DNA from 2 places in the Arthrobacter sp. CDRTa11 genome. Region 2 is predicted to be linked to the other one. Evidence: predicted binding sites of a transcription regulator. Region 2 holds the regulator's gene; the other holds the start of a gene.
The links. The regulator HrcA, encoded in region 2, represses chaperone genes, less so after heat shock. The targets are predictions, from matches to a motif close to TTNGCACTCGNNNNNNNCGAGTGCNAA.
Positions count from the first base shown of each region.

Region 1: groES (co-chaperone GroES) is a predicted target of HrcA. The motif match lies at 5,468-5,494, and genes of this name have one in related genera.

Region 1 is NZ_CP044532.1:3,714,578-3,728,566, reverse strand. It holds gene F8G81_RS16810 (glutamate--cysteine ligase) at 1-926, opposite strand, end outside; gene F8G81_RS16805 (glycoside hydrolase family 3 protein) at 1,329-2,762, shown strand; gene F8G81_RS16800 (shikimate 5-dehydrogenase) at 2,891-3,688, shown strand; gene F8G81_RS16795 (class I SAM-dependent methyltransferase) at 3,746-4,987, opposite strand; gene F8G81_RS16790 (hypothetical protein) at 5,042-5,422, shown strand; gene groES (co-chaperone GroES) at 5,654-5,950, shown strand; gene groL (chaperonin GroEL) at 6,028-7,638, shown strand; gene F8G81_RS16775 (dihydrofolate reductase family protein) at 7,713-8,315, opposite strand; gene F8G81_RS16770 (ATP-dependent DNA ligase) at 8,379-9,902, shown strand; gene F8G81_RS16765 (helix-turn-helix transcriptional regulator) at 10,038-11,672, shown strand; gene F8G81_RS16760 (flavin-containing monooxygenase) at 11,913-13,022, shown strand; gene F8G81_RS16755 (acyltransferase family protein) at 13,155-13,989, shown strand, end outside.
Region 2 is NZ_CP044532.1:2,996,056-3,005,560, reverse strand. It holds gene lepA (translation elongation factor 4) at 1-1,120, shown strand, start outside; gene hemW (radical SAM family heme chaperone HemW) at 1,157-2,386, shown strand; gene F8G81_RS13480 (DUF4870 domain-containing protein) at 2,409-2,828, opposite strand; gene F8G81_RS13475 (DUF3097 domain-containing protein) at 2,967-3,812, opposite strand; gene hrcA (heat-inducible transcriptional repressor HrcA) at 3,956-4,969, shown strand; gene dnaJ (molecular chaperone DnaJ) at 5,051-6,178, shown strand; gene F8G81_RS13460 (16S rRNA (uracil(1498)-N(3))-methyltransferase) at 6,181-6,963, shown strand; gene F8G81_RS13455 (GerMN domain-containing protein) at 7,014-7,898, opposite strand; gene F8G81_RS13450 (PhoH family protein) at 8,343-9,431, shown strand; gene ybeY (rRNA maturation RNase YbeY) at 9,428-9,505, shown strand, end outside.

The DNA.
Region 1 (13,989 bases), 720 kb from region 2:
GCCGCATCCAGGATGATGATGGCATCCATGCCGTAGCGCGCGGCACGCCACTTGTTTTCCTGGATGTGCCACGGCGGCATGGTGGGAATGGTGCCGCCGTTGTCCAGTGTGGTGGAAAACTCATCCACGAGGCACTGGGTGAGGGCAGCGATGGCGCCTACTTCCTCCAGCGTGGCCAGGCCGTCGCAAATGCGCATTTCTATGGTGCCCAGATTTGGCACAGGCCGGATGTCCCACCGTATTTCAGACAGGGTGTCAATGACCCCGGTAGTGAACATGTCCTGGACGTAGGACTCATACTCCTCCCAGGACCGGAACTGGAAGGGCAGGCCTGCCGTGGGGAGCTGCTGGAACATCAGGGCCCGGTGCGAGGCATAGCCGGTGTCCTCGCCGCCCCAGAACGGGCTGGAGGCGGAAAGGGACTGGAAATGGGGGAAGTAATTGACCAGCCCATCCAGCACCGGCAGCGCCTTCTCACGGCGGTCCAGGCCCACGTGGACGTGGACACCGTAGATCACCATCTGCCGGCCCCACCACTGTGTCCGGTCGATCAGCTTGGCATAGCGGGCCTTGTCAGTCACCGGCTGGAGCTGCGGCGGGCTGAAGGGGTGGCTGCCGGCGCAGAACACCTCCACGCCCATGGGATCGGTGATTTCGCGGACTGCGGCGAGGGAGCGGCTCAGGTCTTCCTTGGCTTCGGCTGCCGTTTCGCAGATGCCGGTGACAAGTTCCACGGTGTTCAGCAGCAGTTCCTGCTTGATGTGCGGGTGCTCGTCGTCCTCGTTGAGCTCAGGGTGCTTGGAAGCCACTCCGCGCAACACCTCATTCGCTACCGAGGCGAGTTCACCTGTTTGGCCATTCACGAGCGCCAGTTCCCATTCCACACCAAGAGTTGATTGCCTCGATGAAGCGAAATCAATCTTCACGCGTTTCCCTAACTGTCCTGTTTGTCGCTGGCTCACGCCGCTACTGACAGGCAGCTGTGAAGGCTGCTGCCGGCAGGCGAACGGGTTTCTCAAGTCTAGTGCAGGGGTAGCATCGTATTGATGGCCTCGTTCCCCCGGACCCGTAACAGTACTCACCAATCCACCCTTGCCGTGGCCGCCGTGGCGGCAGTCGCTGCGCTCGCGTCCTGCAGCGTGGTGCCCGCACCGGCACCCACGTCCACCAGCCCTGCCGCCAGTGCTGCCCCGTCATCAGAGAGCCCGACGCCGGTGCCTCCCTCCGCTTCCGCCTCGCCTGACGCCTCCGCGGATGAGCGCAGTCAGCCACTGGGCTGGGGACCTGAGCAAAGGGACCAGGACGCGGCTGCTGCCGCCGTGGCGGCCATGACAGTGGAAGAAAAGGCAGGGCAGGTCCTGATGCCCTCTTACACCGGAACGGACGCCGAGTCCCAGGCCGCCACGATTGAACGCCTGCATCTTGCCGGCTCCATCATCATGGGCGACAACGTACCCCTGGACGCCCAGAATCAAGTGGATACTGCGGCCATGACAGCCGTGAACGCACGGCTCGCGCAGGCTGCCCGGGCGGATGGCAGGACCTGGCCCGGACTCATCGGCGTGGACCAGGAGGGTGGAATCGTGTCACGGCTTGGCGCGCCCCTGACCGAATGGCCCACGCCCATGAGCTACGGCGCCACAGCGAGTGCGCCACTCACGCAGGACTCAGGCCGTGCCCTGGCCTCCGAACTTGCCCCGCTGGGCTTCAACATTGACTTCGCCCCGGACATCGACGTCACCATCGGCCCTTCGGACCCCACCATCGGCGCACGTTCGCTGTCCGGGGATCCGGAGCTTTCGGCCCGATTGGGAGTGGCCTTTTCCCACGGTATCCAGGAAGCCGGACTCCTGCCTGCCGTGAAGCACTTTCCCGGACACGGCTCGGTCACCGTGGACTCGCACCAGGGTCTCCCGGTGCAGCCGGCCAGTGTCGCTGAACTCAACGCGCGCGACTGGAAGCCCTTCAAAGCGGCCATCGATGCCGGCACGCCGATGGTGATGACCGGGCACATCGCCGTACCGGCGCTGGAACCTGGCGTTCCGGCGTCGTTGTCGAAGCCGACGTACGCGGCGCTCCGCGCGATGGGATTCAATGGAGTGGCCGTGACGGACGCCCTCAACATGGGTGCCATCCAGCAGCAGTTCCCCGACGGCGGCGCGGCCCCCGCGGCGCTTGCCGCCGGAGCTGACCTCCTCCTCATGCCCACTGACGTAGGGCAGGCGCACGCGGCTATCGTCAGTGCCGTGGCCGCGGGAAGCCTGCCCGGCGCCCGGCTGGATGAAGCCGCCCGCCGCGTGGCCACCATGATGATTTGGCGGGGCCGGAGTACCCCGCCGCCCGCGCAGGCGCCGGGAAGCGGCAACGGGTTGTCCGCGCAGGTATCAGCCGCTGCCGTCACCGTGCTGTCCGGGCAGTGTGACGGGCCGCTGGTTCAGGGAAGCGTGCAGGTGGCCGGCGGGTCGCCGCAGGACAGGGCCCGGTTCGAGGCCGCCGCGACCCGCGCAGGGCTGTCGGTAGGGGCAGGCCCAGTGGTGAGCCTCATTGGTTACGGCGGCCTGCCTGCCGCGGGCGATATCGCCGTTGCGCTGGATGCTCCCTGGCCTTTGCAGGGTTCGCCCGCGCCGGTCAAGGTGGCTTTGTACGGGCGCAGCCCGGGAGCATTTGATGCCTTGGCGGCCGTCCTGGCCGGCAAGGCGAAGGCGCCGGGAAAGCTGCCTGCCGCCGTCGGGAGCTTTCCTGCCGGCACCGGCTGCCCCTGACCCAACTAATGTCGCACATAACGTCGTCATTCGTGCATTTCAGCGCGTTGTCTGTCAGTCAGACTGGTTGAAGCGTTTTTATGGGGGGAAGCGCGTTTAATGGACGGGTGCCAATTCTCAATAAAGACATGACCCTCTGCATTTCACTCTCGGCGCGGCCCAGCAACAACGGGACCCGCTTCCACAACCACCTGTACGGGCAACTGGGACTGAACTGGATCTACAAGGCCTTCGCGCCCACCGACCTGGCCCAGGCGGTTGCGGGCGTCCGCGGATTGGGAATCCGTGGCTGCGCCGTCTCCATGCCCTACAAGGAGGACGTGATTGCCCTCGTGGATGAGCTGGATCCTTCGGCCAAGGCAATCGACTCGGTGAATACGGTGGTGAACACCGACGGGCGCCTCGTGGCGTACAACACCGACTACACCGCGATCGAACAGTTGCTGGAGCGCAACGCCGTGCCCACCGGCCACTCCGTGTTGGTGCAGGGGTCAGGCGGCATGGCCAAGGCCACCATCGCGGCCTTGCGGGACGCCGGTTTTGCCAACGTCACCGTCATCGCCAGGAACGAAAAAACCGGCCGTGCCCTGGCGGAGCAGTATGGGTTCCGCTGGCAGGCGGAGCTCGACGGCGGGACTGCGGACATGATTGTTAACGTGACCCCCCTTGGTATGGAGGGAGGCAACGGCGCAGACGCGCTGTCCTTCCCCCAGGATGCCATCGACGCAGCCAAGGTGGTGTTCGACGTGGTGGCACTGCCCGCGGAGACGCCCCTGATCCGAGCCGCACGTGCGGCGGGGAAACACGTCATCACCGGAGCGGAGGTGGCCACTATCCAGGCCCTGGAACAGTTCGTGCTCTACACGGGCATCCGTCCCACGGACGAACAGGTGCGCGCCGCCGAAGAATTCATGCGCGACCAGTAGCATCACCGTGCCCTTCTTTCAGGGCACCAGATCTATTGAGGCATCAGGTCCAGGGCGTTACGCGGGCTCAACCGAGATGGCCACCCGTTCCTCCCCGATCCGGGTCAGGATGAGGGTGGCCGTCTTGCTCCCGGCCTTCTTCCCCAAGCCCTTGCCCCCTGTTTTCCCTGCAGGAAGCAGCTGCTTGCGCAGTTCCTCGGGGGTCACGGAGGTCCCGCGCTTTTTGATGTCCAGCACGCCGATGCCGTTCTCCTTCACCCAGGCCTTGAGCGCCTTGACGTTGTACGGCATCACTTCCAGGACCTTGTAGGCCCGCGCGAAAGGTGTGTCCACCAGCTCGGGCGCACAGATATACGCGATGTGCTCATCAAGCAGGTGCCCGCCCAGTTCAAGCGCGACGTCGGCCACCAGTCCTGCGCGGATGACGGCGCCGTCGGGCTCATAAAGGTAGCCCTCCGGTGCACCGACCGGGGCGGTGGGACCGCCGCCGAAGTCCTCAGCACTCGTCATTTCGGCGGCACCCTGGGGCCCCAGCAGCAAGGCGGCACGGCGGATTCCCGGCCTGCTCACCGAGTTGAACCACAGCGTCACTTCCGTGACATCGCCGCCGACCGAAACCCATTGGGCCTCGCACCCGGCGGGGACGGCCTCGTGCGGCATGCCCGGGCCCATCTTTACACCCACTGCCCGGCCGGTTGCCGCCACCGCTTCCACAAAGGAAAGCGGCGGGGAAAAGGCCTCCGGATCCCAGATCCGCTTGGTGCCGGAGCTGGAGGTCACGCGGCGCGTGGGATCCAGCCACACGCCGTCGATCCCGTCCAGGGATACTGAGGTGGCGTCCGAATGGACCACGGTGGCGTTGGAAAAAGGAATGAGGTTGACCGTGGCGCAGGCTGCGGTGGTCTCGTCCATCTCCACTGCCGTGACCGTGATGTCCATGGATGCCAACGCCAGTGAGTCCGCGGCGAGTCCGCAGCCGAGGTCGGCCACGTGGCGGATGCCGGCTTGGGCAAACCGCTCGGCATGCCGGGCGGCCACGTTGAGCCGGGTGGCCTGTTCAAGGCCCGCCTGGGTGAAAAGCATGCTTCGGGCGAACTCGCCGAACTTCGACTCCGCCTTGGTGCGCAGCCGGGACTGGGTCAGGACAGCGGAGACCAGTTCGGGGGAGTGGCCGGCCTTGCGCAGAGCGGAATTCAGCTCAAAGGCCTTATCCTCCTGGTACGGTCCCAGGGACGCCAGCAGCTCCCAACCTTCGCTCGTAAGCAGTGGGGCAATCTGGTCCTGCGGTGCTTGGGGCATGGGTTCAAGCGTAGTGGAGGAGCCCCCTGGTGAGTTCCGGATAGGGTTGAAGTCATGGAAGACAGTGCAGGCACCCAGCCGTCCGAACAGCCCCGATCCAGCAACCCGGGCATGGTGAAGTACGCGCGGCCAGCACTCATAGCCGGGGCAGCAGTGGCCACTGTGTGTATCGCGCTGCTGGTGATCATCTTCTTCCTGGACACCTTCAACGCCACCATTTATTCGGTGGGCGGCAAGGACATCCAGGACGCTACGGACGAGGCACAGGACATCAGGGGCCTCTATAACGGTGCCAGGGTTGGCGGCTTTATTGTCCTGCTGATTTCCTTGCTCGCCTTCGTGGGCGGTGCCCTGGTGCTCTACCTCAAGCGCGGCACCGGCCCCGACAACAGCGGTGACGAGGACGTGGATTTCGACGACCTCGCCGGCCGGTAAACCATCCGGACGCTGCCCGGATAATGGTTCGCCAAGGACGAAATGCTGGCACTCGCCTTGACCGAGTGCTAACCACTTACATAGAGTCATCATTAGCACTCTCCCTAGGAGGGTGCTAATACATGAAGAGCTGCCAGCCAGGCTGCTGCCGGCACCGCGACGACGGTTTGCCAGCCACGGCGAAACAGCTTTCCAGTCCATGAATTTGCTGACGTAGAAGGAGAGGTCCGAGTGTCGGTCTCTATTAAGCCTCTTGAGGATCGTATTGTTGTCCGCCCGCTCGAAGCCGAGCAGACCACGGCTTCCGGCCTGGTTATCCCGGACTCCGCACAGGAGAAGCCGCAGGAAGGCGAAGTTGTCGCAGTAGGCCCCGGCCGCTTTGACGACAACGGCAACCGCGTTCCGCTCGACGTTGCCGAGGGCGACGTCGTTATCTACTCGAAGTACGGCGGAACCGAAGTAAAGCACAACGGCACCGAGTACCTCGTGCTCTCCGCCCGCGACGTTCTGGCGATCGTCGTAAAGTAACTCTTTGGATCCCCGTGCCGCTGGTCATGCTCTTCGCTGGCCCGCGGCACGGGGTTCTGTCTTGAAAGGACACAACCATGGCAAAGCAGCTTGCGTTTAACGACGCTGCCCGCCGGTCGCTCGAAGCCGGCATCGATAAGCTCGCCAACACTGTCAAGGTGACGCTCGGCCCCCGCGGCCGCAACGTTGTCCTCGACAAAAAGTGGGGAGCACCCACCATCACCAACGACGGCGTCACCATTGCACGCGAAGTCGAACTGGACGACCCCTACGAGAACCTTGGCGCCCAGCTGGCCAAGGAAGTGGCCACCAAGACCAACGATGTTGCCGGTGACGGCACCACCACCGCCACCGTGCTGGCACAGGCACTGGTCAAGGAAGGCCTGCGCAACGTTGCAGCCGGCGCAGCTCCCGGCCAGATCAAGCGCGGCATCGAGGTTTCCGTTGAAGCCGTTGCTGCCCGCCTGCTCGAGAACGCACGTCCGGTTGAAGGCACCCAGGTTGCCAATGTGGCCGCCATCTCCGCCCAGAGCGACGAAATCGGCGAGCTCCTTGCCGAGGCATTCGGCAAGGTCGGCAAGGATGGTGTGATCACCATCGAGGAATCCTCCACCACGCAGACTGAACTGGTGCTCACCGAAGGCATGCAGTTCGACAAGGGCTACCTGTCCCCGTACTTCGTGACCGATTCCGAGCGTCAGGAAGCCGTCCTCGAAGACGCGCTCATCCTGATCAACCAGGGCAAGATCTCCACGGTTCAGGACTTCCTGCCCTTGCTGGAAAAGGCGCTGCAGAGCTCCAAGCCGCTCTTCATCATTGCCGAAGACATCGAAGGCGAAGCTCTCTCCACGCTGATCGTCAACCGCATCCGCGGCACCCTGAACGTGGTTGCCGTCAAGGCTCCGGGCTTCGGCGACCGCCGCAAGGCCATGCTGCAGGACATCGCCACCCTCACCGGTGCGCAGGTTGTCTCCGCGGAACTGGGCCTGAGCCTGGACACCGTTGGCCTTGAGGTGCTGGGCACAGCCCGCCGCATCACGGTCACCAAGGACAACACCACCATCGTTGACGGCGCCGGTTCCGCAGAAGACGTCGCAGCCCGGGTTTCCCAGCTGCGCGCCGAGCTGACCCGCACCGACTCCGACTGGGACAAGGAAAAGCTGCAGGAGCGACTGGCCAAGCTGGCCGGCGGCATCGGCGTCATCAAGGTTGGCGCAGCCACCGAGGTTGAGCTGAAGGAAAAGAAGCACCGCATCGAAGATGCTGTTTCCTCCACCCGTGCAGCCCTCGAAGAAGGCATCGTGGCCGGTGGCGGTTCCGCGCTGATCCACGCACTGAAGGCCCTCGACGAGGATCCCGCGGTCCAGGCGCTGGAAGGCGACGCAGCTGCCGCAGTGGGCATTGTCCGCCGCGCACTTGTTCAGCCGCTCCGCTGGATCGCCCAGAACGCCGGCTTCGACGGCTACGTTGTCACTGCCAAGGTTGCCGAACTCGAGACCAACAACGGCTTCAACGCCAAGTCGGGCGAGTACGAAGACCTGATCGGCGCCGGCGTCATCGACCCCGTCAAGGTCACCCGTGCTGCCCTGCGCAATGCGGCTTCCATCGCGGCGCTGGTCCTCACCACGGAAACCCTCGTGGTGGAGAAGCCTGCCGAAGAAGACGAGCACGCAGGCCACAGCCACTAAGCTGCAGTCCACGTAAAAGCACAAAAAGCCGGTCCAGCATCAGCTGGGCCGGTTTTTTGTGCTTTCGTTCCAGGCTACGCGGCCGCTATATCCCGGGTCTCGACGTCGCCCGCGCGCTCGTAGACCAGCGACACCGACCCCTTGGGGAATGTCCGCGCCGGCTCGGCAAGGCGGAAAGTGGCGGGAATGGTCCCGGCGTCGAAGAGCCGCTTTCCCTGCCCGAGGGTGACCGGATAGAGCCAGAAATGGAGTCGGTCGATCACGTCCGCAGCCAGCAGTGCTCGGATGAGGACCCCGCTGCCGAACATGTGCACCTGGTCGTACTCCTCACGGAGCCGGCCCGCGGCCGCGGCATCCGGCAGCACAGTGGTGCCCGCCCAGTCTGCAGCGGGCAGCGTGCTGGAGACCACAAACTTGGGCACCTGGTTGAATTTGGTGCCGACGTCGTCGGACTGGTGCGGCCAGAAGGAGGCGAAGATGTCGTAGGTCTTCCGGCCCAGGAGCAGGGCGTCGATGCGGTCGATCTCGGCACCGATGGCTTCGCCGGCCTCGTCATCGGACACCGGGGCCTGCCAGCCGCCGTAGGCGAAGCCGCCTTCAGTGTCCTCTTCGCGGCCGCCGGGCGCCTGGTAGACGCCGTCGAGGGTAATGAACAGGTTCGCGACGATGATTCCCATGCGTACAGTGTGGAACTGCGGTCCGGCGCTGTCCAGAGTGGGCCGGCGTGGCAGACTGGTGCCATGCTGCTCGAAGAGCTCGTGAGGACCACGGATGCTGTCGCGTCCACGCGCTCACGGCTCGCGAAAGTGGAAGCGCTGGCCGACCTGCTGGGCCGGCTCGAGCCATCGGAAATTCCTGCAGCCGTCGGCTTGCTCATCGCCAGGCCGCGTCAGGGGCGCGTGGGGATCGGCTGGCGCGGGATGACAGCAGCCATGGGGGACCCGGCTTCTGAACCGAGCCTTACTGTCGCCGACCTCGATGCCGCACTGGACCGCCTGCTCGTCACAGCAGGTGCCGGATCGGCCGCTGAACGGGCCGCAACCCTCCGGACGCTCACGGCGGCAGCCACCGAGCGTGAGCAGTCCTTCATCGCTGGAGTGCTGCTGGGTGAATTGCGCACCGGTGCGCTCGAGGGGGTGCTGACGGACGCCATTGGCCGAGCCGCGCACCGGCCCGTGGACGCAGTACGCCGCGCGGCGATGCTTTCAGGTGATCTCGGCGGGACCGCGCTCCTGGCGATCACCGGCACGCCCGCCGAGCTTGACGCCGTCGGCCTCGTCGTCGGCCGTCCCGTGCAGCCCATGCTTGCCGCCACTGCGCCCAGCGCCGCAGCGGCGCTTGAGGCCACGGGGGAGGCCTCCGTGGAGTACAAGCTCGACGGCGCCCGCATCCAGGTGCACCGAAAAGGCAATGAGGTGCGCATCTACACACGCACCCTGGCCGACGTGACCCACCGCCTGCCCGAGGTGGTGGACGTGGTGCGCGGACTGCCGGTGAGCGATGTGATCCTGGATGGCGAGACCCTCATGCTCGACGAGGATGGCGGCCCGCGGCCCTTCCAGGAGACCATGTCCCGGTTCGGGGCGGACGCCGTGCGCACCACATTGCTGCATCCGTGGTTCTTCGACGTGCTGCACATCGACGGACGCGATCTGCTTGAGGAGCCGCTGGCAACGCGCATAGCGGTGCTCGAGAACATCGCTCCCGGCTACCGGATCCCGGGGGAAATCACGGCGGATGCCGCGGTTGCCGAGAGAGTTTCCCGCGATGCCCTGGCCGCGGGCCACGAGGGCGTGGTGGTGAAGGCTGTCGGATCCGCCTATGCGGCCGGCAGGCGCGGTTCCAACTGGATCAAGGTGAAGCCCGTCCTCACTTACGACCTGGTGGTACTCGCCTGCGAATGGGGCTCGGGGCGGCGCACCGGGCTGTTGTCCAACCTGCACCTCGGAGCACTGGACCCCGCCGGTGAGTTCGGCGAACCCGGCGGCTACGTGATGGTGGGTAAGACATTCAAGGGCCTCACGGACGAGCTGCTGCGCTGGCAGACCGAGAAGTTCCAGGAGCTCGAGGTGCGGCGCACAGCTGGCACTGTCTGGGTGGAGCCGGTCACCGTCGTCGAAATCGCCATCGACGGCGTGCAAAGTTCCTCGCGCTATCCGGGTGGAATCGCCCTTCGGTTCGCCCGCGTCAAGCGTTACCGCGACGACAAGACCGCCGCAGAGGCCGACACCATCCAGGCCCTGCGAGCACTCCTGCGTTCCTAGCCGCATCAGGTCAGACGAGCCTGGCGACTGCTTGTGCCCCCTCACCAGCGGGCGTACCGTGGCGCTTAACTGCCCTGGCGTCCAGGGTGAGGCTGACGGCACGTGCTGGTTGGGCGGAATCCGAGGAGAGGCCAGATGACGGCTGAAACAGGCATCGACCAAGGCCGGTCCGCGTTCCGCGAGAACCGCTGGACCGAAGCCTTTGAGAACCTCCGCGATGCCGACCAGCACGGCGGGCTGCCGGCGCCGGATCTTGAGCGGCTTGCCACGGCGGAAATCCTGACCGGCAGCATCACCGCAGGGGTGGACACGCTCACCCGCGCCCACGAGGAGTTCCTGGTGGTTGGCGACGTCGAGGGTGCTGTGCGCTGCGCCGGCTGGCTGGCAGTGCACCTGATGAACATCCGGCAAGCGGCGCGCAGCGCCGGCTGGTTGGCGCGGGGCCAACGGCTTGTGAAGGAACTGGCTGAACCGTCCGCCGTCGAAGGTCTCTTGCTGCTCCCGGTGGCGCTGGGCAAGTTGTATGGAGGGGATCCCGCGGGGGCGTTCCAGGTTTTCGCCGAGATCGGGGCGTACGGACAGAGATTCCAGGACAACGACCTTGCCGCGTTGTCGCTGCTTGGCCAGGGCCAGTCAACCATCATGCTCGGCAATGTTGATGAGGGCCTGCGGATGCTGGACGAAGTGATGGTGGCAGTGACGGCCGGGGAAGTCTCGCCCGTTCCCTCCGGCATCAGCTACTGCGCCGTGGTGGGGTACTGCCACCTGACTTTTGACCTCCCACGCGCGCTCGAATGGACCGGCGCGCTGGATCACTGGTGCCGCGGACGTCCTGACATGGTGGCCTTCAGCGGACAGTGCCAGTCCTACCGGGCCGAACTGTTTCAATTGCATGGAGCCTGGGCTGAAGCCCTGAAGGCAGCGTCGGCAGCGCAGGCTTATGCGGTGAAAGGTGATGCCGAAGCGCTCTATGGCGGCTATTACCAGCAGGGCGAAATGGAGCGGCTCACCGGCAAGCTGGACGCCGCTGACGCCTCCTACCGGTTGGCTGCCAAAAGCGGTCACTCTGTCCAGCCTGGCCTTGCCCTCCTCTGCCTGGCCAAGGGAGACCCTGAACAGGCCCAGACCCTGATCCGAAGTGCGGTTGCGGCCTCGCGTCCGGCAATGCGCCGGCGCCTCCTGCCGGCGCTGGTTGAGATCGAGCTTGCAGTTCCGGACCTGGTGGCTGCGCGGAGCGCCTCCGACGAGCTGGAAGCCTTTTCCCTGGAGTGCCCCAAGCCGATGGTCCTTGCCCTCTCCTGGCAGGCCGACGGTGCCGTGTGCCTGGCTGAGGGCAACCCTGAGGGGGCGCTGGTTTCGCTCAGGAACGCCTGGATGGTGTGGCAGGAGCTGGGTGTTCCGTACGAAGCCGCGCGCTGCCGGGTTCTTGCCGCCTCTGCTTGCCGTGCCGTCGGGGACGAGGCATCCGCCCTGATGGATCTGGAGGCGGCGCATGCGGAATTCCTTGAAGTCGGGGCGGCTCCTGCGGCGGCCCGGGCAGCATCGCTCATCCGCGGGATCAACCAGGCAGAGCCGAGCCCGCTGACCCAGCGCGAGGTTGAAGTCCTGCGCCTGGTGGCATCGGGAAAAGCGAATCGTGCCATCGCCGCTGACCTGTTTCTTAGCGAGAAGACAGTGGCCAGGCACCTGAGCAACATCTTCCTGAAGCTGGGACTGTCCTCCCGGACGGCGGCCACCAGGTACGCGTACGAGCACCGGCTGGTCAGCTGAGCGCCATCTGCACATAAATACCCATTCCTGCGTCCGGCAATATTGCATAATTCGCCCGACGCGGCCTGCCTTGGCGCGGCCATAGCCTCAAAGCATGAACCTCCCACGCCGTGCAAAACACCTTGCAAAACCCTCACACCTTGCAAAACCGTCGGCGCTGGTCGCCGCTGGAGGAGGGCAAGGGCAGGGCCTGCGACGTTCAGCTCAAGGAATCATGATCAGCCAAGGAGGAGAGCAGCCATGAGCAAGGACGACATGACGGGAACGGTGCTGGACACACTGATTATTGGCGGTGGCCAGGCAGGCCTTGCCATGGGTTATTACCTGAAAAGGCAAAACCGGAAGTTCCTGATCCTGGATGAGAACCCTCGAACGGGCGACGCCTGGAGACAGCGGTGGGATTCACTCCGCGTCTTTACGCCTGCCAAATATGACGGACTGCCCGGCGCACCGTTCCCGGCGGATCCGCTGTCGTTTCCCCCCAAGGATCAGCTGGCAGACTACCTTGAACGCTACGCTGAGCAGTTCGAACTGCCGGTGCACCACGGCACCCGCGTCGAGCGGCTCTGGCGGGAAGGGGACCGCTACTACGCGGCGTCCAACGGCCGGCGCTGGGAAGCACGGAACGTCGTGGTGGCAACGGGCGCCGAACGCTCACCCAAGGTCCCGGATTTCGCTTTCCGGCTTGACCCCTCCATCGTTCAACTCCATTCCAGCGACTACCGGAATCCGGGTCAGCTCAAGGACGGGCCGGTCCTTGTTGTGGGAGTCGGAAACTCGGGCGCGGAGATCGGCATTGAGGTGTGCAGGACCCACCCCACCCTGGTAGCCGGGAAGGCGGGCGGTGAACTCCCTGTGAAGCATGGCAGGGCAGCGGCCCGTTTTGTCCTGCCCCTGGTCCGGTTTGCGGGGCTGCACGTGCTGAACGTCGCCACGCCCATCGGCCGCAAGGCCATTCCGGGCCTCAAGGCCCACGGGGCGCCGCTGATCAGGACCAAGACCAAGGATCTCGAAGCTGCCGGTGTGCGGTTCGTTCCCCGGGTCACCGGCGTGGACAACGGCCTGCCGGCGCTCGCGGACGGCAACCGGCTGGAGGTTCAGAATGTCATCTGGTGCACTGGTTTCCACGTGGAGTTCAGCTGGATGGATCCGGCCTTGCTCGATAACGGTGGAATGCCCCGGCAGTACCGTGGCGTTGCTTTGGACTCGCCCGGACTGTTCTTCCTGGGGCAGGACTTCATGTTTGCGGCCGCTTCGGCAACATTGCCCGGTGAGTGCCGCGATGCACGTTACCTGGCCGGAAAGATCCCCGTTCCGGTCAGCCGGGAATCCGCCAACGCCTCCATTTGAGCCGCCGTGCCCTGCCCGGCAACCGGGCGGACAGCAGCCGGGTAGGCCCGCCGATAGGTCTGCCCGGATTAGTAACAGGTATGACACATCGGTAAAATGGATGTTTTGGTTACCCGCTGCGAGAGGTTTTTTGTGCCGACTGCGAGAACCGCGCCCACTCCCGGCCGTGGAAATGACGCCACCCCCGACGGGCGGAAACCAACGTTCCGCCCGGAGGTCCAGGGGCTCCGGGCGCTCGCTGTCCTGATGGTGGTGACCTACCACGTGTGGCTGGGGCGGGTCTCCGGCGGCGTGGATATCTTCCTGCTGATCTCCGCGTTCCTCCTGACGCTTTCGTTCGTGCGGAAGGTCGAAGCAGGCAAACCCATGAACCTCATCCGGCACTGGCTGCACCTCTTCAAGAGGCTGCTGCCGGCCGCCGTCGTGGTCCTGCTTGGCATCCTGGCCGGCACCTGGCTGATTTTGCCGCAAAGCCGCTGGCCGGATGTCCTGGACCAGGCCTGGGCCTCCCTGCTCTACCGGCAGAACTGGCTCCTGGCCGACACCGCCGTCGACTACTACGCACAGGACCATTCAGGCGCCAGCCCGCTGCAGCACTTCTGGTCCCTGTCCATCCAGGGCCAGGTCTTCATCCTCTGGCCGCTCATCTTCGCCGGCGCGGCAGTGGCGTGGAAGCTGCTGACACGGTTCCCGGTCCAAGGGATAAGACTCAGCTATAGGCATGTCCTGCTGGTGGCCTTTGGTGGCATCTTTGCAGCCTCCCTCATCTTTTCGATCGACCAGACTTCCAGCAACCAGGCCTACGCCTACTTCGACACGCGCACGCGGCTGTGGGAGTTCGCCCTCGGCTCGCTCCTGGCACTGGGACTTCCGTACCTCAGGCCCGGCAAGGCACTCCGCGTTGTCCTCGGATGGGCCGGCCTTGCCGCCATGGTGTCCGTTGGCCTCGTCCTGACCGTGGACCGTT
Region 2 (9,505 bases):
GCACGAACTCCTCGAAATCGGTGTGAGCTCCCCGGAGCCCACCCCCTCTAAAGGCCTGGGCGTCGGCGAAGTGGGGTACCTCATCACCGGGGTAAAGGACGTCCGCCTGTCCAAGGTCGGCGACACCGTTACCAACATGGCCAAGCCCGCCTCCGATTCGCTTGCCGGCTACGCGGACGCCAAGCCGATGGTCTTCTCGGGTCTCTACCCGCTGGACGGCACTGACTATCCTGTGCTGCGCGATGCACTGGAGAAGCTGATGCTCAACGACGCCGCGCTGGTGTACGAGCCCGAGACGTCGGCGGCACTGGGCTTCGGGTTCCGGGTGGGCTTCTTGGGCCTGCTGCACCTGGAAATCACGCGTGAGCGCCTGGAACGTGAATATAACCTGGACCTGATTTCCACGGCCCCCAACGTGGAATACGAGGTGACCCTGGAGGACAAGAAGGTAGTCCACGTCACCAACCCCAGTGAATACCCCACGGGCAAAGTGGCGGAGGTCCGCGAACCTATGGTTTCGGCCACCATCCTTGCGCCCAACGAGTTCGTCGGCGCCATCATGGAGCTGTGCCAGAGCCGGCGCGGCGTGATGGGCGGCATGGATTACCTCTCCGAGGACAGGGTGGAAATCCGGTACCGCCTGCCGCTGGCCGAAATCGTCTTCGACTTCTTCGACATCCTTAAATCCAAGACCCGCGGCTACGGTTCGCTGGACTGGAAGGCCGACGGCGACCAGGTGGCTGACCTGGTCAAGGTGGACATCATGCTCCAGGGCGAGCAGGTGGATGCCTTCTCTGCCATCACCCACCGGGACAAGGCCTACGCCTACGGCGTCATGATGACCACCAAGCTGCGTGAGCTCATCCCGCGGCAGCAGTTTGAGGTCCCCATCCAGGCGGCTATCGGGTCCAGGATCATTGCCCGCGAAAGCATCCGGGCCATCCGCAAGGACGTCCTGGCCAAGTGCTATGGCGGTGACATTTCCCGTAAGCGCAAACTGCTGGAAAAGCAGAAGGAAGGCAAGAAGCGCATGAAGATGGTGGGCCGCGTGGAAGTGCCACAGGAGGCCTTCATCGCCGCCCTGACCACAGACGAGTCCAAGGACAAGGCCAAGAAGTAGTGATGCCCGTGGCCGGAAACACCGGAGGCCGCACGAATGCCTAGCGTTCTTCCCCTTGGCGACCCGGCGCCGTCGGACGGTCTGCTGCCTGCACAGGCGGTGTACGGTGCGGCGGACCGGGCCTTCGGGCTGTATGTGCACATCCCGTTTTGCGCCGTCCGCTGCGGATACTGCGACTTCAACACGTACACGGCCACTGAACTGGGCGGCGGAGCCTCCCAGGATGCCTACGCCGACACCGCCATCTCGGAGGTGCAGCTGGCAGCACGCGTGCTCCCGCAGTCGGGTCTTCCCGGCCGGACGCTGAGCACCGTCTTCTTTGGCGGCGGCACGCCCACGCTGCTTCCGGCGGAGGACCTTGCCCGTATCCTGCGCGCGGCCATCGGTGAGTGGGGCATAGAACCCGGAGCCGAAGTGACCACCGAAGCGAACCCGGATTCCGTCACCCCGGAGTCGCTCGCCCTGCTGAAGGACGCCGGCTTCACCAGGGTTTCCTTTGGCATGCAGTCAGCGGTTCCGCACGTGCTCAAGGTCCTGGACCGTACCCATACCCCCAGCCGTGTGCCGCAGGTGGTTCAATGGGCGCGGGAGGCCGGGCTGGCTGTCAGCCTGGACCTGATCTATGGGACCCCGGGGGAGTCGCTGGTGGACTGGCGGCACACCCTGCTCACAGCCCTGTCCTACGAGCCGGACCACATCAGCGCCTATGCACTGATTGTGGAAGACGGAACCAAGCTGGCCGCCCAGATCCGCCGCGGTGAAGTTCCAGGGATCGACGACGACGACCACGCCGACAAATACGAACTCGCCGACCAACTGATAGCCGAAGCGGGGCTCAGCTGGTACGAAGTGAGCAACTGGGCACGGACGCCCGGCCAGGCATGCCGGCACAACCTGGCCTACTGGCGCGGCGACGACTGGTGGGGCATCGGCCCGGGAGCCCATTCGCATGTGGGCGGTGTGCGCTGGTGGAACGTCAAACACCCCACCGCCTACGCCGGACGGCTCGCCCAGGGACTCTCACCGGCGGCCGGCCGGGAAACGCTCGACGACGCCACCCGGGATCTGGAACGGATCATGCTGGGGGCGCGGCTTGAATCCGGAGTCAGCATCGGTTCGCTGGGGGAGTCGGGCAGGAAAGCAGTGGCCGGACTCATCGCAGACAGCCTGGTGGATCCCGTGGCGGCATTCCGGGGGCAGCTGGTGCTAACCCTGAAGGGCCGCCTGCTCGCCGACGCAGTGGTCCGCAGGATCCTTCCCGACTAGCGCGGGGTTCAGCGCGCGTCCCCTATTTGATCCAGCGCAGGTTGTACTGGTAACGGTGCGGCTGGCCGCGGTTCACGTGGATACCGGCCGCCACGGAGTAGCAGGTCAGGGCGATCCAGATCAGGGTGGCGATGACGGCAAAAATGTTGCCCACCAGGGGGAGGAAAACAAGGATGTTGGCCACCACAGCTGCGATGGTGGGAGGCAGGCTGAAGTTAAGCGCCTCCTTGGACTCCTGTGCGGTGAACGGCCCCCGGTCCCGGAAGATGAGGTAAATCAGCAGGGACGGGACGCATCCCAGGATCCCGCCGAAGTGGGCCAATGTGGCCCATTGGCGGTCTTCGCTCGCCGTGAGCGGCAGCGCATTTGCGGGAACGCCATGGTACTCGGAACGGCCCTGGCCATCCTGGTTGTCCCTGTGTTCACGTGCGTTTTGTGCCACGGTGTCTTCCTTTGAACGTGCAATGGTGCTTTGTGTGGAACTGCCGGACAGAGGCAAAAACTGCCTCCGCCGTACCAAGAATACTGGGTCGGCGCCGGAAAGGGCGTGTTGGCCGTCCTGGCGCCGGCGGCGTGAAAGCTAGGGCACAGTCAGGAAGTCGATGACTTCCTCCACGCGGCCAAGCAGCGATGCTTCCAGATCCGCATAACTGTGGACAGCACCCAGCAGTTTCTGCCAGCCCAGGCCAATGTCCTCCTTGGTGGAGTGGGGCCAGCCGAAGGCCGCCAGGATTCCTGTCTTCCAGTCCTGCCCGCGCGGAACCACCGGCCATTTGTCGATGCCCAGCACGGCGGGCCGGATGGCCTGCCACACATCCACATAGGGGTGCCCCACGATGAGGACGTTGCCCGCCGCACCCGGTGATCCCATCACCGCATCGGCGATCCTGGACTCCTTGGAGTCCGGCACCAGGTGGTCCACCAGGACCCCCAGCCGCCGGCCTGGCCCGGGACTGAAATCGGCGACAGCCCCTGCAAGATCATCGATTCCGTGCAGAGGTTCGACGACGATGCCCTCCACCCGGAGATCGTCCCCCCAAACCTTTTCCACCAGTTCGGCGTCGTGCTTTCCCTCCACCCAAATCCTGCTCGCCTTGGCCACTTGGGCCCGCTGGCCGGCCACCCTTACCGAACCGGAGGCTGTCCGGCCGCCTGATGCGGCAGCCTGCCGGGGAGCGGGGGGCATAAGCCGGATGGGCCGGCCCTCCAGGAGGAACCCAAAACCCAGGCGGAAGGACCGCGACTTGCCGCGCCGGTCCTCCAGCGCCACAACATGCATACCGCCGGATTTCTCCACGCGTGTGACAGCCCCCACCCAGCCGGACTGGACGTCCTCCAGTACCATGCCGCGTTCCACGGGAATTTCAGGCAGCTGGTTCCTTGCGGGGGCGGCTATCTCCTGCGGTCCCCAGTTCTGGTATTGCATGGATGCACTCCGCCTTGCACTAGATCGTGGCCCGGAATTTCGCCCGGAGCGGTACCAATGCTAACAACGGGGTGAGACATATTAGACTGTTAGCACTTAGGCACGTCGAGTGCTAACCCTGAAACCGTAGATGGAGGTGGAGTGTGAGCGAACCACGCAAACTGGAAGTACTGCGTGCCATCGTTGAGGACTATGTGCACTCCCGGGAGCCCGTCGGTTCGAAAGCGCTCGTTGAGCGCCACCATCTGGGCGTGTCCAGCGCCACCATCCGAAACGACATGGCAGCCCTGGAGGACGAGGGGCTGATCACCGCCCCGCACACCAGCGCCGGTCGGATCCCGACGGATAAAGGCTACCGGCTGTTCGTGGACCAGATCTCGGCCGTAAAGCCGTTGTCCCCGGCGGAACGGCGTGCCATCCAGTCGCTGCTGGAGGGCTCGGACGATCTTGACGACGTGCTGGACCGCACGGTCAGGCTGTTGTCCCAGCTGACCAACCAGGTAGCGGTGGTGCAGTACCCGCACTTGAGCCGCGCCTCAATCCGCCACATCGAATTTGTGCTCCTGGGGCCCCGGAAGGTCCTTGTGGTGCTGATCGCGAACACCGGCAAGGTGGAGCAGCGCGTGATCGACATCGGCCAGGACCTGGGGGATGATGCCATCGCCGGACTCCGCGCCAGGTTCCTTGGCTCACTGTCCGGGACCCCGCTGAGCATGCTGACGCAGTCGCTTCCGGCTGTGGTCTCTGCTGTCAGCCCCGGCCAGCGGCAGGCAGCACAGGCCCTGGCACACGGGCTGGAAAGCCTGGCGCACAACAGCCGTGAAGATCGTATGGTCATGGCTGGCACGGCAAACCTGGCAAGGTCCAACGTGGATTTCCCGCTGAGTATCGGGCCGGTGCTCGAAGCCCTCGAGGAACAGGTGGTGATGCTGCGCCTGCTCAGCGAGATGGCGCAGGACCCCCGCGGCGTTACAGTCAGTATCGGCCGGGAAAATCCCTACGACGGCCTGGCCGAAGCCTCGGTGGTGGCCACCGGGTACGGTCCGGACAGCACGGCAAAGATCGGTGTTCTCGGTCCCACCCGGATGGACTATCCCACCACCATGGCCGCCGTCCGGGCAGTAGCCCGCTATCTTTCACGAATCTTGGGCCCGTGATACCGGGTCCAGAAGGTTCCGGCACGAAGAGCAGTACGGGCAGTACAACTGCAAGCGTTACAACAAGGAAGAGATAAAAACTTGAGCAGCCACTACGACGTCCTGGGAGTCTCGCCGGAAGCCACCGGAGAAGAGATCAAGAAGGCCTACCGGAAGCTTGCCCGCACCCTCCACCCGGACGTGAATCCCGGTGACGATGCGTCCGATCGCTTTAAAGCTGTGACGCACGCCTACGAGGTGCTTTCGGATCCGCAGAAGCGCCGCGTATACGACACCACAGGCAATGAGAACGGCACGGACAACGGGTTCGGTGGCGGTGGGTACGCCGGCCAGGGCTTTGCCTTCCAGGATATTTTCGATACCTTCTTTGGTGCCGGCGGCTCGTCCGGGCCGGCTTCACGCGTGCGCCGGGGACAGGACGCGCTGATCAGCGTCCGCATTGAACTTCGTGACGCCGTCTTTGGGGTTAATAAGAAGCTCGAAGTGGACACGGCCGTCACCTGCCCTACCTGCAACGGTTCGTGCTGCCGCGAGGGAACGCACCCCGAACGCTGCGACATCTGCGGCGGAAGCGGCCAGGTCCAGCGTGCAGTCCGTTCCATCCTTGGCCAGGTCATGACGGCGGCGCCGTGCGGTACCTGCGAAGGATTTGGAACCGTCATCAAGGACCCCTGCAACGAGTGCAGCGGGCAGGGACGCATCCGCAGCCGGCGCTCCCTGACCATCAAGGTACCCGCCGGCGTTGCCACCGGAACCCGCATCCAGCTCTCGGGCCAGGGCGAAGCAGGCCCCGCGGGAGGCCCCGCCGGTGACCTGTACGTCGAAATCCGGGTCAACAATGACGCCACGTATGTCCGCGACGGCGACGACCTGCACGCCACGCTCAACATTCCCATGACGGCGGCCGCACTCGGAACGGAACTCGCGCTCGAAACCTTCGACGGGCTGCAGGAGATCGATGTCAAGGCCGGCACGCAGTCGGGCGAAATTATCACCCTCCGCGGCCTTGGGGTGACGCACCTGCGCGGCTACGGCCGCGGCGACCTGAAAGTGCATCTGCAGGTTGAAACGCCCTCTAAGCTGGACGCGGCCCAGGAAGACCTCCTGCGGCAGCTGGCAAAGTTGCGTGGTGAGCAGTTTACCGAGGGGAAGCTGGCCGCCAGCGGCGGTGTCTTCGCCAAACTTCGGGACCGGCTCGGTAACCTGTAGCGGTGAGCAATCCGGTTTTCTTCAGCGCGGCCGGGTCCTTGGACCAGATGGTGCCCGGCCGCCGATTTGTCCTTGAGGGGCCGGAGGCACGCCACGCGGCGACGGTCAAGCGCCTCGCCCCCGGGGAGTCTGTGGATATCGCTGACGGCGCAGGCAAACGCCTGACGGGGACTGTTATCTCGGCACAGCCGGCCGAACTGACGGTGGAATGCTCGGCTCTTGCCGTCGAGGAACGCCCTGACGTCCGGCTGGTCCTGGTCCAGGCGCTGGCCAAAGGGGACCGCGATGAACTCGCCGCGGAAACGGCAACAGAACTTGGCATCGACGCAGTGATCCCATGGCAGTCCGAACGCTCCATTGTGCGCTGGAAAGGTGAGCGTGCTGCCAAATCCCACGCCAAATGGCAGTCGGTTGTTGCGGCAGCGGCCAAACAGGCCCGGCGGGCCTGGATCCCGGAGGTGCGTGCCGCCGTCGATACCCAGGGCCTGGCCGCCGCTGTAGCGTCAGCGGATTTGGCCGTGATTCTGCATGAGGATGCTGTCCGGCCGCTAAGGTCCGTCCTTGAGGCCTGGCAGGATTCGGCCACCGGCACCGGTCCCCGGGAAGTCCTGCTTATTGTAGGGCCGGAGGGCGGCATCAGCCCCCGGGAAGTAACGCGGCTCTGCGATGTTGGCGCTGTGACGGCGCTCCTGGGACACCATGTGCTTCGTTCCTCCACAGCCGGGCCGGCCGCGGTGGTGCTGGCAAGCGACGTGCTGGGCCGCTGGGCTGCACCCGCTGGCTGAATCCAAACTACGGGCCGGACGGAAAACTATGGGATCGGAACCAGCGGCCTCTAGCGGACACTGAAGCCGCGGGTGTCCACGTTCAGGTCCTGGCGGTTTCCCACGGTATCCAGCTGGGACACCCGCAGCTCATAGTTGCCAGGTGTAAGGGTCAGCGCCAGAGTGAACACGCCTGACTGACCCGGCTCGGCGGCGGCGGTTGTTTCGCCCGTCAGGAACGGAGTCATGTCCCCGTTGTCCTGGACCTCCAGGATCTGCCAGCGGAGCTTGCCGCCGGGAGCTGTGCTGCGTCCAGTGATTTTGACGCTGCCGTCAGGCACGTCCACACCTTCCTGCGGGTCAATGATCCACACAGGCGCCACCATGCCGGCGGTACGGGACATCAATGTCCCAAGCTTGATGTGGTTGAAGGCGAGATAGTCCGTATGACCGTCCACCAGAACCATCACCTGGATCTGCTGGCCCGAGTCGATTAGGCCGGAACTGGCGCCCGCCGCGGTGGCAGTGTAGACCAGCTGCTGAATGGCACGGGCAGCCATGTCGGCGTCCAGATTGCTGTTGAAGGCATCCTCTGAGACGTCGACGGTGATGACGTTCTTGCCGGAGATCGACGTGGCCAACTTCTTCGGGTTCTGCCAGGGAGTGAAGAAATCCGGATCAAGCGGCTTGTCAGACATCATGGAACGCAGTGCACGGGTGACCGGGTTCTCCTGCTCGGGCACATCCCTGAACTCCCTGTACAGGAAAACGTTGTTGTTGCTGCGGCCGATCCAGTAGACCGGCGCCTTACTGGATGACTGCGTGGTTTCCAGCGGGGCACTGGTGGAAGGTGCGCCGGGAGGGAGGCTGCTTTCCGCCCCGATGGTGGGCGAAGCCAGTGTCGGCTCGGGGCCGGGGGCGGCGATGCAGCCCGTGAGGACAAGGACAACAGGCATGAGACCCAGGAGGCCTGCAGAGCGGACCCGTTTCCAGAGTGGTCCCGCGGCAAGGGGCGTCGCTCTTCCCGGCACTGTGATGGCCTGTCCTTTCTGCCTGTGTGGGCCGGTCCCCGGACGGCCTGGATTTCCAGCTTTACGCTGAATTTCCAGCATGGCACAGGCAGCCTTGCCGTTATTGCCGGATGCCGTCTCCGGGCCCAACTGCAACGGGAACGATATGAGGCCGATATGAAGTTGATACCTAATGACGGGAACCGCCTCCCCCTGATGCGCCTTTTTCTGCGGTGGAACGCAGGGCCGCCAATCCGCGGCGGGCTTGTGCTGGCGTAAGATAGGAGGAATCCGGTGACCGTCGGCGGGCGGCAAACGCCCCGCCGTTCGAACCGTCATCCGCAGTGTTTACTCGAAGTGAAGGGGACCTCAGGCCCGCGGGCCGGCACCATGACTGAATCAGCGAACGGAAAGCGCCGGTTGAACACCGGAGAGCGCGCCGCAGGAGAATTCCCGCATACCCTTCCTGGTGTTCGGACGGAGGTGGTTCTCTTTGACAACTCCGATCAAATGGTTCAATCGCTCGGCAGCCACGACGAGGCCTTGCGCTTCATTGAGGAACAGTTCCCGGCCGTTAATTTCCATGTCCGCGGAAATGAGCTCTCCATCAGTGGGCCTGCCACAGACGTTCCCCGGATCATGCGGCTGCTGCATGAAGTGCGCGAACTGGTGGCACGCGGTACCGTAATCAGCCCCGCCGTGCTTCAGCAGCTTGTTGTTTTACTGCGCAGCCAGTCACTGCAAAACCCGGTGGACGTCCTGACCCATGACATCCTTTCCAGCCGCGGCAGAACCATCCGGCCCAAGACGCTGAACCAGAAAAACTACGTTGACGCGATCGACGAAAACACCGTCATTTTCGGGATTGGCCCCGCCGGTACCGGCAAAACCTACCTGGCCATGGCCAAGGCGGTTCAGGCACTGCAGCAGAAGGAAGTCAGCCGCATCATCCTGACCAGGCCTGCCGTCGAGGCGGGTGAACGGCTGGGTTTCCTGCCGGGGACGCTGAGCGACAAAATCGATCCTTACCTGCGCCCGCTCTACGACGCCCTGCACGACATGATGGACCCCGAATCCATTCCGCGCCTGATGGCCGCGGGAACCATCGAGGTGGCGCCGCTGGCCTACATGCGCGGCCGGACACTCAATGATGCGTTCATCATCCTCGACGAGGCGCAGAACACCACGCCGGAACAGATGAAGATGTTCCTGACCCGCCTGGGATTCGGCTCCAAGATGGTGGTCACCGGAGACGTGACGCAGGTTGACCTGCCTTTTGGCACCAGGTCTGGGCTGCGCATCGTTGAAGAGATCCTGCAGGGCATCGAGGATGTTAACTTCTCCGTCCTGGACGCAACGGACGTAGTCCGGCACCGCCTGGTGGGCGACATCGTCCGGGCCTACAGCCTCTGGGATGACGTCCAACGGAACCGGGTCAAGCATTCAGTGGCCAGGGAGAAGCGGGCGGAACACGCGTGAGTATTGAAGTAAACAACGAATCCGGCATCCAGGTGGATGAGGCGGAGCTTGTTGCCCTGTCCCGGTACATCTTC